4 regions of the Sporosarcina thermotolerans genome follow, and region 4 is predicted to be linked to each of the others. Evidence: riboswitches for the same ligand, from Rfam matches in the RefSeq annotation. Region 4 holds a riboswitch; each other region holds the start of a gene.
The links. Region 4 has a riboswitch for S-adenosylmethionine ahead of metA (homoserine O-acetyltransferase MetA). Riboswitches for the same ligand answer to the same signal wherever they lie in the genome.

Region 1 (4,163 bases), on a different contig from region 4:
AAACCGTGGGGTCCAGCCATAGTTGGCATCGTCATTGTATCTATCGTACTCTCTTTAAGTTCATTTTGGTTGCTCGTCTTTGTCGTTGACCCAATACTCCCGGCATTTGCTGATTTTCTAATGACTGAAGTGCCAATGCCTACGAATCCCGTCTTATTGGTAACTGAAATTATTGCTATCACCATCTTGGGCCCGATTGTCGAGGAATTCGTCTTCCGGGGAGTTTTCTTGCATCGCTTCATGAAGAAAACATCAATGTGGGGCGGTATTTTGATATCGAGCATCCTTTTCGGGGTTTTGCATGCCGATATGATCGGCGCTTTCCTATTCGGACTTATCGCATGTCTACTTTACTTGCGAACCGGAAACCTTTTACTACCGATTTTGATGCATATATTGAACAACACGCTTGCTGTGATCTCTTCATTTTTGCCAGCCTCATGGTTCGATGGCGTGGTTATCGCAACGCGTGAGGATATTATTAACAATGCTAGCACATTGTCTGTCCTACTTGTTATCAGTTCAATTTTAACTGCCTATATCGTAGTAAAATTAGGAAAAGGTTTATCGAAGAAAAGAGAAGAAGCAATGAGTGCACTTGAAACGATATCCGAGTGAGCGAAAGGGCGACTGAATCGCCCTTTTTTTCATCCAAATAATTTCAACCCGACTGCCCCACCGATGATTAAGCATAAGAAAAGGATCCGTTTCCATCCAGCTGCTTCCTTGAAAAACAAAATGCCCATCAAGACAGCCCCCGCAGCACCTAATCCAGTCCAAACTGGGTACGCAGTCCCCATCGGAATTTCACGCATCGCAAGCGATAGAAAATAAAATCCTATTGAAAATGTAGCGACAATTACTATCAATCGTTGCCATGACCTCTTTTGCAAATATAAGTTAATGGACATGACTCCGAAAATCTCGCCTAAACTGGCGATGACAAGATAAACCCATGCCATTTCATTCGCCCCCCTCTTCCACCGGGATTGACTCAACGGAAGTCATCTTTATCCCAATAACACCGACGATAATAATTGCAATGAAAAACACCTTCATGATGGAAAGCTCCGCATTGAAAAACAGAAAATCGACCAACACAATCGCCGCAGCTCCAGAACCGGTGAAAACCGCATAAACTGTCCCCGACGGCAGCTTCTCACATGCTTTTATAATTGCGTAAAAGCTGATGATGATCGCAACAACAGTCCCCGCCCACTCTATGGCGGAGTCGGAATACCTAAGTCCAATCACCCAAAACACTTCGATGATCGCCGCCAATAAAACATAAAGCCAAGCCAATAAAAATCCCCCTCACCACTCAACATGACCCCATTATAGCAAATCATTTATAAAGTTATTTTCAGAGCTCTCTTGCAATCTATACAGAATCATGGTAATTTTAGATAAATCATTTTTCCAACAATTATATATTTTGTTTCTTATCAAGAGAGACGGAGGGATTTGGCCCGACGAAGTCTCAGCAACCAGCTCGATTTGGCATGGTGCTAATTCCAAAAGACGACCCCGTCTTGAAGATAAGAAGATTGATCTCAACAACCGTTGAAGGCCCTCTTCTTATTCGAAGAGGGCCTTTTTATATCGATAAACCAAAGGAGATGGACATGTTGACAAATCATAGCATAAACACGAAATTGGTACAGTTAGGAAATCATAGCGATCCGAGAACAGGAGCAGTCAATCCCCCAATCCACTTCTCCACCGCCTACAAACATGACGGCTTAGGGCTCTCCACAGGATACGACTACACAAGGACGAAAAACCCAACACGGACAATCCTCGAAGAAGGAATTGCCAATTTGGAAAACGGCGACCGAGGCTACGCATGCAGTTCCGGGATGGCAGCTATCCAACTTTCCCTCTCCATCTTCAAGCCTGGAGATGAACTGATTGCACCTGACGACATATACGGAGGTACCTATCGTCTGTTCAAACAATATGCCAATATATATGGCATTACGACATTCTATACTTCATTTCAAAATGTAGAAGAAACAGAGAGGCTTATCACAGAGAACACAAAAGCACTTTTTATCGAAACACCGACGAATCCGCTTATGCTGGAAATAGATATTGAAAAATACGCGGCGCTTGCGAAGAAACACGGGTTGCTGTTAATCGTCGATAATACGTTTTTAACGCCTTTCTATCAGCGCCCAATTGAACTTGGTGCGGATATCGTCATCCATAGCGCGACAAAATACATCGGTGGTCATAATGATGTATTGGCCGGACTTGTTGTTGCGAAAGGGGAAGAATTATGCAATCTTTTAGGCGAAAACCATAATGCGATTGGCGCCACGCTATCCCCTTTCGATTCATGGCTTGTCGTCCGCGGATTAAAGACATTGCATGTACGGATGAAACAACATGACGCAAATGCAAAGGAGCTCGTCGCCTATTTGGAAAATGAACCGCTTATAGCGGATGTCCTTTATGCAGGAAAAGGTGGAATGATTTCCTTCCGACTTCAAAACAGCGAATGGATCGGTCCGTTTCTCAAGAACTTACACCTTATTACTTTTGCTGAAAGCCTCGGCGGTGTAGAAAGCCTCATTACATATCCGACGACACAAACCCATGCTGATATCCCTGAGGAGGAAAGGGAAAAACGTGGAGTGGACAAACGGCTATTGCGTTTTTCCGTAGGGTTGGAAGAAGCTGAAGATTTAATTGACGACTTAAAGCAAGCCCTAACAGCAGCTTCAAAATCCCCCGTTCTTTCTAACTAATAAAAAAGGCCGCCTTGAGCAACTCAAGGCAGGCCATTTTTTAAAATTATGCTTGAAGTTCAGCAAACGCTTTAGTCTTTGAATAAAACTCGATAAAGTTGTTCACAACTTTATCCAAGAAATCAATCGTCGCTTGGTCTGTCAATTGTCCAATCTCATCGACTTTTTGTTGAATCGAACCAATGAATACATCATTTCCAGGCAAAAGTGCAGGTGAAAGCATCGGGTTAGAAAGTATTTGTTTTAAGTGTATTTGTGCACGCACTGTACCTAACACTCCCGCCGAAGCCCCGATCATGAATGCAGGCTTATCTTTTATAGCGAAGTTGCTTCGTGATAGCCAGTCGACGGCATTTTTCAATACGCCAGGAATCGAGTAATTGTATTCGGGAACAGCGAAAAGAATTGCGTCCGAATCCCTTATGTTATCCATGAATTCAGTAACGATTTCCGGAGGATTGCTTTCCAAGTCCACTGAAAACATCGTTAGGTCATTGATGAAAACAGGAGTGATTTCCAATTTTCCTACATACTTTTTCCTTAAAAATTCAACCACACCTAAATTGACTGATTTAGAACTTGTACTACCTATAATCGCCTTAACCTTAATAGTCATCTTATAAAATCTCCTTTATACATATCGTTTCCAGACCAAGGCAAGGTATGCATTAGAGCATATGCCATGAATCGAAAACTTTCCTTAGATAATATCTCATATTCAAAATACTTTCTCAACAAATTTAGTTGGACCTTAACTTTATTTTTTGTTCATTTGTAAAAATATTCTTTTAGATATTTCCTATCTATAGAATTGGCAAGTCCCTTAATGAATAGTGTATGATAATCATAATAACGCATGAGACGTATTTTCTTTTTTAGTAATGAAGGAGGATCCAACTGATGAACGAGGCAAAATTGCAAAAAGAAGCAATGCATATACTGAAGCTTACGAGCAGGACCTTTTATATACCGATTAAATTGCTGAATCCAACGTTGCGCAAGACAGTGGGCTCCGCCTACTTATGTATGCGTGCGATTGATGAAATCGAGGATCACGAGGAATTGCAGCCAGATAGCAAGCAGTATTTACTTCGGTCTACGAGTAAGCTTTTGCAGAACGATATATTTGATGTAGCCGCATACAGGGATTTACTGAAGCCGTATGAAAGTCTATTGCCTGAAGTCACGCTAAGGCTTGGCGATTGGCTCACCGTCTGTCCAGCCGGCATCGTTGAAAAAGTAAAAGAGTCGACTAGCATAATGGCGGACGGCATGGCGAAGTGGGTCGAAAAGAATTTTGTAATCAAAACGAAGGAAGATCTTGACGAATATACCTATTATGTCGCAGGCCTTGTTGGTGTGATGTTATCCGATATTTGGGAGCAATTTGATGGCACGAAAACGGATCGG
Region 2 (4,163 bases), on a different contig from region 4:
CGAAGCGGTCCAATTGCATGGCGGTTACGGTTTTATGCAAGAATACGAAGTTGAGCGTGCTTACCGCGATTCCCGTATTAACCGCATCTTTGAAGGAACAAATGAAATCAACCGCATGATCGTCCCGGGAACTTTCTTGAAAAAAGCGATGAAAGGCGAATTGCCTTTACTTGAAAAAGCGCAAAGCCTACAAGAAGAACTTCTCATGATGATGCCTGAAGAAATTGGCGACGAAGCACTTGCACAAGAAAAGGTACTTGTGAAAAACGCGAAGAAGATCGGCTTACTTGCAGCTGGAATGGCAGCACAACGTTTCGGCACGAGCCTCGACAAAGAACAAGAAGTTCTTGTAAATATTGCTGACATCGCAAACAATGTCTTTGCAATGGAATCCGCACTATTGCGTACGGAAAAAGCAATTGCCAAAAACGGCGAAGAGAAGGAACAACAAAAAATCCTTTATACAGAAATTTTCTGCCAAGAGGCATTCGAAGCAATCGAAAAGGATGCAAAGGAAACTCTTCTTGCTTCCGTAGATGGGGATAACCAACGTATGATGCTGTCGGCGCTTCGTAAATTGACTCGTTCAAATCCTTACAATATCATCGCGAAGAAACGCGAAGCATCTGTCAAATTGATCGACGCTGAAAAATATATCGTATGATTCCAACCCACCCAGGGGTTTCATCCCTGGGTGGATTCTCTGTTATACTGGAGAAAATGTGGAGGTGTTACGATATGACAATAACTTATTACGGTTATCCGAAATGCGGGACTTGTAGAAAAGCAAAAAAGTGGTTGGAAACCAACGGATTGGAATTCGAAGATATTAATATTGCCGAGAATCCACCAACTGAAGAAGAGCTTCGAACTATGATCGGAAATTCAGACCTGGACATTAAAAAGTTTTTTAATGTCAGTGGGATGAAATATAGAGAATTGAATTTGAAGGACAAACTTTCCAACATGACAGATGATGAAAAAATTCAACTCTTATCCACAGATGGAATGCTCATTAAAAGACCGATTGTAACAGACGGTTCCAAAGTGACTGTAGGCTTTAATGAAGCACAGTTTGGGGATGTATGGAGTACGAAATAACTCACTTGTCTTTATCATTGAAATATGTGAGAATTGAGTAGAAAGAAACAACTAACGAAATGTATATTTATGGAGGGGTACGGGATGAGCACACCTAAAGATTTACGTTATTCCGAGGAACATGAATGGGTAAAAGATGAAAGCGGTAAATATCGTATCGGTATTACGCATTTTGCACAAGCTGAGCTTGGCGATATCGTTTTCGTTGAACTACCACAAGTTGGAGATGAAGTAAAAGCGGACGAACCATTCGGCAGCGTTGAATCCGTTAAAACTGTCTCTGAATTGTATGCTCCGATTAGCGGTAAAGTAGTTGAAGTGAACGAAGAATTAGAAGATAGCCCTGAATTGGTGAACGAATCTCCATATGAAGGCGCTTGGATGATCGTAGTCGAAGCTTCTAACGACTCAGAACTTGACGCGTTAATGTCAGCTGAAGACTATGAAAAAATGACTGATGGAGAGTAATTTCCCAAAGCGCTGGCCATACAGCGCTTTTTTTGATTCAATAATTTAAAGGGATGTGGATAAACTATTATAGAAGGCGGTGAGGAGATGGATTCAAATAAAGTCATAATAGTCGAAGGTGGATCAGACCGAAAAAGACTTCAACGAGTATTGGCAGAACCGATAGACATCATTTGCACAAATGGTACAGTCAGCCCCTATCGCATCGAAGAAATGCTCATGCCGTATGAAGACTGCGACCTATACATCTTTTTTGACGCTGACGAATCCGGAGAGAAAATCCGAACACTATTCAAAAGGGCATATCCTGAAGCAATCCATCTCTACACAGAACGTGTCTACCGCCAAGTCGAAACAACCCCTTACCGCACTCTCGCCGCGATTCTTATCGCTGAAAACTTTGAAGTGCATCCCGAATTCTTACTTTGAAGGTGAAAACATGTCAACTATCGAAAATTGGACAATCGAACAATGGGAAAAAAGTAAAAAAGAATCCTCTAAATCCGTGTTTTATCTATATACACCAATGTGTGGAACTTGCATGGTCGCTTCCATTATGGTCGAAGTCATATCCGCTATGAAACCGGACCTGCCAATTGGCAAAGCAGACTTGAACTTTATAGAAGACCTTGCCATTGATTACGAAATAGAAAGCGTACCTTGTCTATTGATTCAAGAGAATGGAAAAGTGACCCATAAAATCTACGCATTCCAATCCGTTCCCTATCTTCTTGAACAAATAGGTTGACCCTATTAGTCGTCCATGTTATAAATATATCTATTAACTTAACTGAATATCGTCGCTCTTATTAAGAGAGGTGGAGGGAAGTGCCCTATGAAGCCCGGCAACCGTCACGAAAGTGAAATGGTGCCAAGTCACGCAAAGCGTTTGCTTTGATAGATGAGAGATTGGATGAACGTTTACTTTTAATATAACGTTATGCCTTTCTGCTTGTCTGCAGAAAGGCTTTTATTTTTGGTTAAGATTATATAGAGGTGAAAACATGATTCATTTACAGGGTGTAAATAAACAATTCGGCAATGGCTCGAATGCTATTATCGCTGTTGATAAAGTGAATTTGGATATCGCGGAAGGTGAAATCTTCGGCATCATCGGGTATAGCGGAGCGGGAAAGAGTACTTTGATCCGACTTCTGAACGGACTCGAAAAGCCTTCCTCAGGAACGGTGAAGATTGCAGGTTATGAAATGTCTTCCGTAAATGCCCGGGAGCTAAGGAATGCAAGGAAGAAAATCAGCATGATCTTTCAGCACTTCAATTTACTTTGGTCTCGCACTGTCAAACAGAACATTTCCTTCCCACTTGAAATCGCGGGAATTAAAAAGGCTGAACGTGAAAGAAGAGTGAATGAGTTAATTGATTTGGTCGGTTTAAAGGGAAGAGAGAATGCCTACCCTTCCGAATTATCCGGTGGGCAAAAGCAACGAGTGGGCATTGCAAGAGCATTGGCAAATGACCCTGAAGTTCTTCTCTGCGACGAAGCTACTTCCGCACTTGATCCCGAAACGACAGATTCTATCCTTGATTTATTGACAAGCATCAATGAACGGCTTGGATTGACAATTGTATTAATCACACATGAAATGCATGTCATCCGGAAAATTTGCCATCGAGTAGCTGTCATGGAAGCAGGTAATGTCGTTGAAACTGGATCTGTTCTTGAAGTTTTCCAATCACCGAAGGAGCCAATTACAAAACGGTTTGTTTCCCAAGTGACCGAGCCTGTTGGTACTGAACAGGTACTCGCACATATACCGGGAGGCACGCTCATCAAACTTGCATTTGTCGGAGAGAAGACAGAGCATCCTGTGTTGGCAAGCTTGATTCGGAAATTCGACATTGACGTGAATATCGTACAAGGGAATATATCCCAGACTAAAGGCGGCGCTTATGGCACGCTTATTTTACAGCTTTTAGGTAATGAAAAGGATGTTGATATGGCGATTGCCTATCTCCATGAATTAGGTGTGCAGACAGAGGTGATCACCAATGAATGAAAATTTATTTCAACACGTTAACTGGGATAAAATGTGGGAGGCAACAGTTGAAACGTTATATATGACCGGAATCTCCACTTTATATACGTTCATATTCGGGCTCTTACTTGGCGTACTTCTATTCTTATCGAGCCCTGGCCAGCTTTGGAAAAATAAATTGGTGTATGGCATCACGGGAGCGTTCGTCAATATTTTCCGATCGATTCCTTTCATCATTTTGATCATTCTACTGATTCCATTCACAACACTTTTCGTTGGGACGATGCGCGGTCCGGAAGCGGCCATCCCGGCACTTGTTATCGGGGCTGCACCGTTTTATGCGCGAATGGTCATGATTGGCTTGCGTGAAATTGATAGGGGCGTTATCGAAGCTGCAAGATCGATGGGTGCAAAAACAAGCACGATTATCTTCAAAGTATTGCTTCCCGAATCGATGCCTGCCCTCATATCCGGAATTACGGTAACTGCGATTGCGCTTGTCGGATATACGGCGATGGCTGGAGTTATCGGCGCAGGCGGGCTCGGAAATCTCGCATATTACGAAGGGTTCCAGCGAAGCCGCACTGATGTGATGAT
Region 3 (4,163 bases), on a different contig from region 4:
AGGAAGTTCAACGTCTGTACGACCGAAATGGCCATAGGCTGCTGTTTGTTTGTAAATTGGACGGCGAAGGTCAAGCATTTTAATGATGCCTGCAGGGCGTAAATCGAATAACTCACGCACGATTTCCACAAGCTTGCTTTCCTCTACTTTACCTGTTCCGAATGTATCAATCGAAATAGAAACTGGCTTCGCCACACCGATTGCATATGCCAATTGCACTTCACAACGATCCGCAAGCCCAGCTGCAACGATATTCTTCGCAACATAGCGCGCAGCATATGAAGCGGAACGGTCCACTTTTGTAGCATCCTTCCCGGAGAATGCACCACCGCCATGACGTGCATAGCCGCCGTATGTGTCAACGATGATTTTACGTCCCGTCAATCCTGCATCCCCTTGTGGGCCACCGATAACGAAACGGCCTGAAGGGTTGATGAAGTATTTAGTTTCTTCATCTAATAACTCCGCAGGGACGACCGGCTGAATAACTTGTTCTTTCAAATCTCTTTGAATTTCTTCAAGTGTCACATCAGGAGAGTGTTGAGTCGAAATAACAATCGTGTCAATACGGACAGGATTATTATTTTCATCATATTCTACTGTTACTTGTGTTTTTCCGTCCGGACGCAGATAAGTAAGAATATCTTCTTTACGTACTTCAGCAAGGCGGCGGGCAAGTTTATGGGATAAACTAATAGGCATCGGCATGAGTTCAGGTGTTTCATTACATGCAAAACCGAACATCAATCCTTGGTCACCAGCTCCGATTGCGTCAAGCTCCGCATCTGTCATTGTTCCTTCTCTTGCTTCAAGCGCCTGATCCACGCTTGCCGCGATGTCTGGGGACTGCTCGTCAATCGAAGTTAAAACAGATGAAGTTTCCCAGTCGAATCCGAATTTAGCACGTGTGTACCCGATTTCTTTCACTGTATCCCGTACAACTTTCGGAATGTCGACATAGGTAGTTGTTGTAATTTCACCTATAACAAGAACTAATCCTGTTGTAATTGTCGTTTCACACGCCACGCGTGCATTTGGGTCTTCCTCTAAAATCGCGTCCAAAATAGCGTCAGAAATCTGATCGCACATTTTGTCCGGATGTCCTTCAGTTACCGATTCCGATGTAAACAGTCGGCGATTTGTCATTGTTGTTTCCTCCTTAACAGCTTGCAAATATTGATACGGTACTCTAATTGTCCCAGTAAGTTCAGCGCCTAGAGAGTCGACGTCAACATACACAAGGATTAAGGGCCTGTAAAATGAATATAAAAAGCCCTTCGCTCACGTAAATATACATGAGGAAAGGCAGAATTTCAAAAGCAGCACCTTTCACTCTTATCGTCCAAGGAATTCAACCTTGCTCCAGGTTTGGCACCTTCTCGCAGGTATATATGCGCAGGTTGCCGGGCTTCATAGGGCCTGTCCCTCCGCCAGCTCGGGATAAGAGTATCCGTTCATCTAACAATAGTAAGTAAAGAAAGTGGTTTTGTCAAATATTTTTGATCTAACCGCTTGTGTTTTCAATTAGTATAGACTATTATTCTAAATGTGTTATACTATTTACGAAATGTGATGACACCCGTGACTCGGGATTACACGCAAAGGACGGTACGAACAAAATGATCTCAGCGAAAATTGAAAACGGACTACATGAGTTACTTTCAGGCAATAACGTAAACATCCAGCCTTCAGTGGCAGAGTTAGTTGAAAAAGCGACAGCTCGTGGAGAAGCTAAACTTTCTGCAGATGGAGCACTTACTGCGCAAACTGGAAAGTATACTGGCCGTTCACCTGGAGATAAGTACACAGTCGAAGAAGATTCTTCCAAAGATAAGATCGATTGGGGCAAAGTTAACCAACCGATTTCCAGTGAATTATTTGATTCATTATATACAAAAGTGATTAACCATCTAAAAAAGAAAGACGAACTATTCGTTTTTAAAGGCTTTGCAGGAGCTGATAAAGATTCACAGCTTTCCATTCAAATTATTAATGAATTCGCTTGGCAAAACCTATTTGTTCAGAATCTATTCATCCGACCTACTGAAGAAGAATTGAAAGCACATGAAGCACAATTTACAATACTTGCTGCTCCATCTTTCAAAGCAGATCCAGCAGTCGACGGCACGAAATCCGAGACTTTCATCATTGTATCACTTGAGAAGCGCATTGTCCTTATCGGAGGAACAGAATACGCAGGAGAAATGAAAAAATCGATTTTCTCTGTCATGAACTACTTGCTTCCTGAGCGCGGAATTCTTCCTATGCACTGTTCAGCAAACGTTGGTGAAGAAGGCGATGTTGCCCTATTCTTCGGCCTTTCAGGTACAGGAAAAACGACTCTTTCCGCTGATGCTAACCGTAAGTTGATCGGTGATGATGAGCACGGCTGGTCTGATAACGGTGTATTCAACATCGAAGGTGGATGTTACGCAAAATGCGTCAACTTGTCTCAAGAAAAGGAACCAGAAATCTTTGGAGCGATCCAATTCGGTTCAGTTCTTGAAAACGTTGTGCTTGACCCAGAAACACGTATCCCAGATTATGACGATAGTTCATTAACTGAAAATACACGTGCAGCTTATCCAATCCAAAATATCGAAAACATCGTAACACCGTCCGTTGCAGGACATCCGAAAGCAATCGTGTTCCTAACTGCGGATGCGTTTGGCGTGTTACCTCCAATTTCGAAATTGACGAAAGAACAAGCGATGTATCACTTCCTAAGCGGTTTCACATCGAAGCTTGCAGGAACTGAGCGTGGCATTACTGCACCTGAGGCTACTTTCTCAACATGCTTCGGTTCTCCATTCCTACCGCTTCCAGCGACTGTGTACGCTGAAATGCTTGGTAAGAAAATCGATGAGCATGATGCACAAGTATTCCTTGTAAACACTGGTTGGACGGGTGGCGTTTACGGAGTTGGTAAACGTATGGAATTGAAACATACACGTACAATGGTCCGTGCTGCAATTGCTGGCGAATTAACTGATGTTGAATTTGAAGAAAATGCAATTTTTGGCCTTGCTATGCCAAAAGCTATTGAAGGTGTGCCAAGCGAAGTGTTGAACCCTCGCAATGCGTGGAGCGATCCTGCAGCATACGATGAAAAAGCAAAAGAATTAGCGGACCTTTTCCGTGAAAACTTCAAGAAATTCGGTCATGTCTCTGAAGAGATTACACTAAAAGGCGGACCGATTGCTTAATAAAAGCTTTCTATTAGTATCATATATGCCAAGAAAAACAATACGTTTTTCTTGGCATTTTTTATTTTTTACAAAAGAAGTTAACGATTGTCCAATTGATTGAAAGTGAATAGGAATGCATTTCATTCACATACTAAATAATGATCCATGATTTAATGGAAAACATGAAGAAATGAGGGAAGAAAAAATGGGCATTTTAAGCGGAAATCCTAAAGACGAGCCAATGCATTATGGTGAGGTAATTGGTTGTTGGGCATATTCGGGAGCAAATAAAGGATTGATCAGTGGTTATGAAGCATTCATCAACCATGCCGGCGATGAGGATCTGATTGAACTATTAAGGGAAGCCATTGAAATGATGAAAGCCGAGAATAAAGCTGTGGACAAGGTGTTAAAGGATAATGGAGTGACTCCTCCTCCATCATTGCCTGAACGTGCTAAGGCGAATGCAGAAGAGATTCCTATAGGTGCACGATTTATGGATCCAGAAATAAGTGGTGCGGTATCCATTAACGTAGGGCAAGGACTTGTTTCCTGTAGTCAGGTCCTTGGTCAATGCTTACGTGAAGATATCGCGATGATGTTCGCCAAATTCCATGCCGATCGTCTTATGTTCGGTGCAAAATTATTAGAGCTTAATAAGAAAAAAGGATGGATCATCCCTCCACCCCTCAACGTACATTCCAAATAACTAGGAAAAAGCAGCTGAAATAAAATTCAGCTGCTTATACTTAAAATCCCCTATAGAGATATTCTCTGGAGGGGATTTCTTAATTTATTGTTCCTTCATCCAATTGCATAAGTCTCTTACAATTTGAGCATTGTGCAGGGCAGGAAAGTAATGTGTATACTCTGGAAAATACCAAGTCTTATATGATTTATTATGTTCCCTTAATGCATTTTCCAATAATACGGCCTGTTCGAATGAAACATTATCATCCTTTATTCCATGTATAA
Region 4 (4,163 bases):
ATTTTGAAGTGATATTTCTCCAGTTATGACGCATGCTTCGTCAACAACATATTTTCGCAAGATGATTTTGTCATTGTCAACAAAGATCTCCAAAGGTACCCCTTGATCTAATCCCAAACTTCTCCTTAGTTCCTTCGGGATAACAATCCGACCAAGGTGATCGACTTTCCGTACAATTCCCAGACTTTGCATTTTTCTCCTCCCTAACATTGGAATATTTAGTATATTGGTACTTATATCATATCAGATAATAATAGAAAATACAAAAATATGAATATATTATCCAATAGATATAACTATGCCCTTTTTACAAGCTTTAAAACTATTCTAAACAAGTTTATCTGTTAAAATAGTTAAGGCTTTTATAAGAGGGGGGAATTGAATACACATGTCTTTTATCCATAAAAAGTCGGTTGTTTTTGACTATGTCCAAATCATATTCGGCTCCGCATTGGTTGCCCTTGCTTTTAATATATTTTTATTGCCTTCCAGAATTGCAGCGGGAGGAATTTCTGGTGTAAGTACGATTCTTTACGAGTTATTTGGGTATAATCCCGCGATTGTTCAATGGTTAATTAATATTCCGTTGATTGTATTAGGACTAATTATTGCTGGAAAAGAGTTTAGTGCAAAAACGATTGTTGGTACATTTTGTGTTCCTCTTGTCATTTATTTGACGGCGGGTCTCGAGGTTCCTATTGATAATCCGTTGTTGAGCTCTATTTATGGTGGAATTGTTCTTGGGATTGGCCTTGGAATTGTTTATCGTGGAAACGGATCGACTGGTGGTACAGCGTTAATCGCTCAATTATTAAAGAAATATACGGGTATATCGAGTGGCTTCTCGCAATTGATTGTGGATGGTGTGGTTGTGGTTACGTCCGCATTTGTCTTCAATTTTGAACTTGCGTTATATGCGCTAATGTCGATTTATGTAACGAGTAAAGTAATAGACTTTGTTCAATTGCAAACATCGCCAACGAAGTTAGTGCTTATTATTACGGAGAATGAGGAGAAAATCCAATCGATTATTAAGAATGAGATTGACCGTGGTTTAACTAAGGTGAAGTCGACTGGTGGTTTTTCGAATGATGAAAAGACGATGATTTTTTGTGTTGTGGAGCAATCAGAGGCAGTTTATTTGAAAAAGGTATTACAAGCAGCAGAGCCTTCATCTTTTGTCATTTTCCTTAACGCTTCGGAAATATTAGGACTGGGATTCTCAAAGTCGAAGATTCATCAATAAAGGTATACAATTTTAAAAAGAATGATATAATAGTTCACAATTGAATAATTCTTATCAAGAGAAGCTGAGGGATTTGGCCCGATGACGCTTCAGCAACCTCTGCAATTGCAGGAAGGTGCTACCTCCAACAAGATGTAAATCTTGAAAGATAAGAACGAAGAAAATTTCGATGTATCCTCGTTCCTATCCTTGGGAACGGGGATTTTTTAAATTTTAAGGGGGAATCCTAATGCCAATTAATATACCAGAACATTTACCTGCGCGGGAAGTTTTGAAAGAGGAAAAGATTTTTGTAATGGATGAGGGTCGGGCATCAAGTCAAGATATTAGGCCGTTGAATATTCTTATTTTAAATTTAATGCCTGAGAAGGAAAAAACGGAGCTTCAATTACTTCGTTTGCTTGGCAATACACCGTTACAAGTGAATATAACCTTTTTGAACACAGCTTCGTATGAATCTAAAAACGTTAGTAAAAATCACTTGGATTCATTTTACACGACATTTGAATATGTGAAAAATCGTCGTTTTGATGGGCTGATTATTACAGGTGCGCCGATTGAACATCTTGAGTTTGAAGATGTCCTCTATTGGGATGAGTTAAAAGAGATTATGGATTGGTCTAAGACGAACGTTACTTCCGTTTTACATATTTGTTGGGGTGCTCAGGCTGCATTATATCACCATTTTGGGCTAAATAAATTTAAGTTGTCGAAGAAGCTATCCGGTGTGTTCCAACATACATTAACAGATCCAACAATTCGATTGGTTAGAGGCTTCAATGATGTTTTCGAAGCACCTCATTCCCGTTACACTTCCGTTTCAATTGACGAGATTGAGCAAAATGACGATTTGAAGTTATTGGCGGTATCCGATGATGCAGGTGCGTTTATTATCCTATCCAAGGATGAAAAACATATTATGATTACTGGGCATTTGGAATATGATGCTTGTACACTTGGGGAAGAATATGAACGTGATTTAAAAAAGGGGATCGATATTGAAATGCCACAAAATTATTTTCCAAATAACGACACAACCAAGCAACCACTAAATACATGGCGGTCCCATACACATTTGTTATTCTCGAATTGGCTAAACTACTACGTTTACCAAGAAACCCCTTACGAGTGGGAGTAAAATCCAATACTGTAATAGTTGGCTAATTTTTGTTTTCTCCGTATATTGTCCGTGTTCAGTTACACACTACCTTCTAATGGAGGTGTGTGGAATTGCATGACATGATTGAAAAAATCGATTTCTGGGAAATGATACTTAGAACTACACTGTCATTCATAATTCTTATGATAGTTGCAAGGGCGATGGGAAAAAAACAGATTTCACAACTTACATTTTTCCATTATGTCACGGGAATTACAATAGGTTCAATTGCAGCGGAAATTGCAGGGCAAACAGAAACCCCATTTGTAAGTGGTGCGATTGCATTAGTTTGGTGGGGTGTACTAGTAATTTTAGTGAATTTCTTAACTGTGAAATCGAAGAAAGCAAGGGTTCTTTTCGATGACTCACCGACGATTATTATCCATAGAGGTAAAATTAGTGAAAAAGGCATGAAAAAGTCGCGACTCACTTTGAATGATTTAAATATGATGCTACGTGAGCAAAGTATATTTGCAGTTGCGGATGTGAATTATGCAATCCTTGAGACGAATGGTCAATTAAGTGTCATGAAGAAGGCGAACAAGGAGTCTGCAACACGCCAAGATGTAAAAGCTCCAGGTAAAGATCCTAAATTTATTCCTACAGAAATTATATCTGATGGGAAATTGATAAAGGAAAATCTGACGGAACTTAACTTGACCGAGGAATGGGTATACGAACAGCTGAAGAAGAATGGAATTAATAAAGTGGAGCATGTCTATTATGCTGAGATCCTTGAAAACGGGACCCTCCATATCGATCAGCGTACGGAGGATAAATGATTTATTAATATAAGCCTGTTTTCAATATAAAAAGGCCCGGAATGATTATTTTTCTCATTTCGGGCCTTTTCATTTGTATATTAGTTAAAGGATTGCCCAGTCCCTTTCAATTGCAACCCGTTCAAGCCTTTCTTCAGGCTTTACTGCCACTGGTTTACCGACAAGTTCAAGGACAGGTAAATCGGACAAACTATCACCGTAAGCGAAGCTATTTGCCCAGTCAATCTCATTCCCGGCAAGCGATTCCATGATCTTTTCGTTTTTTCGTTTACCTTGTATATGATAAATGGAAATATCTTTATTAAAAGTTCCATCTTTGGTGAAAGGGATATCCGTTCCTATAATTGTATCAAAGCCCAACCCTTTTGTAACCGCATGCAGTAAGGAAGTATAGGCTCCTGAAACAAGCATGACATGGACGCCTTCATCTTTATGTTGCTTCAGACGGTTAATGACGTCTACGTTAAAACCTTCACGCATGCTATCTTTCATTTCTAAAAAATAGTCGTCCAACTCTTTTTTTGATAAAGTATGTAAAGCACCGGCATATATTTGCATGGAACGTTCCTTCATCGTTGGTTCTGGAACAATTTTTAATTTATACCCTATGTATAAAGGTAGGATCTTGCGGAAAAAAGGCTTATATTTTGGACCATGTACCGGGTGGTCCTTCAAATGGTCCATTAATAATTGGAATGTTTCTTTTGAATACAAAGTACCATCGAAATCGAATATTGCTATACGCATGAAATTCCCCCTTTAGTTTAGAGCTTGTATAAGATAATACAGTGTTTGTTTTCAGAGTACAAATTATGGATAATGAAGAAGTAGAGAGAGGAGAATGGCAGGAATATGAATCACAAGAAAACGCGGGAAGGGTCCTACCTTTTTCAGGTGGCTGAAGAAGCGGAACTTTTACCTTTTTTACTCGAAAATATGAAAAAGAATAGCCGTAACTCCATTAAGTCCATGTTGA

Region 1: another riboswitch for S-adenosylmethionine. It lies ahead of ACFPZG_RS05480 (methionine biosynthesis PLP-dependent protein); the one in region 4 lies ahead of metA (homoserine O-acetyltransferase MetA).
Region 2: another riboswitch for S-adenosylmethionine. It lies ahead of ACFPZG_RS14900 (methionine ABC transporter ATP-binding protein); the one in region 4 lies ahead of metA (homoserine O-acetyltransferase MetA).
Region 3: another riboswitch for S-adenosylmethionine. It lies ahead of metK (methionine adenosyltransferase); the one in region 4 lies ahead of metA (homoserine O-acetyltransferase MetA).

The regions. Positions count from the first base shown of each region.
Region 1 covers NZ_JBHSRM010000009.1:12,343-16,505, forward strand. The annotation lists gene ACFPZG_RS05465 (CPBP family intramembrane glutamic endopeptidase) at 1-618, shown strand, start outside; gene ACFPZG_RS05470 (DMT family transporter) at 648-962, opposite strand; gene ACFPZG_RS05475 (DMT family transporter) at 964-1,302, opposite strand; SAM riboswitch class I at 1,440-1,545, shown strand; gene ACFPZG_RS05480 (methionine biosynthesis PLP-dependent protein) at 1,626-2,753, shown strand; gene ACFPZG_RS05485 (NADPH-dependent FMN reductase) at 2,800-3,369, opposite strand; gene ACFPZG_RS05490 (phytoene/squalene synthase family protein) at 3,651-4,163, shown strand, end outside.
Region 2 covers NZ_JBHSRM010000018.1:59,079-63,241, reverse strand. The annotation lists gene ACFPZG_RS14925 (acyl-CoA dehydrogenase family protein) at 1-664, shown strand, start outside; gene ACFPZG_RS14920 (arsenate reductase family protein) at 739-1,101, shown strand; gene gcvH (glycine cleavage system protein GcvH) at 1,186-1,569, shown strand; gene ACFPZG_RS14910 (toprim domain-containing protein) at 1,657-1,998, shown strand; gene ACFPZG_RS14905 (thioredoxin family protein) at 2,018-2,317, shown strand; SAM riboswitch class I at 2,373-2,477, shown strand; gene ACFPZG_RS14900 (methionine ABC transporter ATP-binding protein) at 2,574-3,587, shown strand; gene ACFPZG_RS14895 (methionine ABC transporter permease) at 3,580-4,163, shown strand, end outside.
Region 3 covers NZ_JBHSRM010000013.1:678,192-682,354, forward strand. The annotation lists gene metK (methionine adenosyltransferase) at 1-1,146, opposite strand, end outside; SAM riboswitch class I at 1,333-1,447, opposite strand; gene pckA (phosphoenolpyruvate carboxykinase (ATP)) at 1,620-3,206, shown strand; gene ACFPZG_RS11315 (DUF3231 family protein) at 3,394-3,897, shown strand; gene ACFPZG_RS11320 (alpha/beta hydrolase family protein) at 3,982-4,163, opposite strand, start outside.
Region 4 covers NZ_JBHSRM010000012.1:80,659-84,821, reverse strand. The annotation lists gene ACFPZG_RS07435 (AbrB/MazE/SpoVT family DNA-binding domain-containing protein) at 1-192, opposite strand, end outside; gene ACFPZG_RS07430 (YitT family protein) at 389-1,246, shown strand; SAM riboswitch class I at 1,295-1,401, shown strand; gene metA (homoserine O-acetyltransferase MetA) at 1,476-2,384, shown strand; gene ACFPZG_RS07420 (YetF domain-containing protein) at 2,486-3,187, shown strand; gene ACFPZG_RS07415 (HAD family hydrolase) at 3,272-3,934, opposite strand; gene ACFPZG_RS07410 (RluA family pseudouridine synthase) at 4,040-4,163, shown strand, end outside.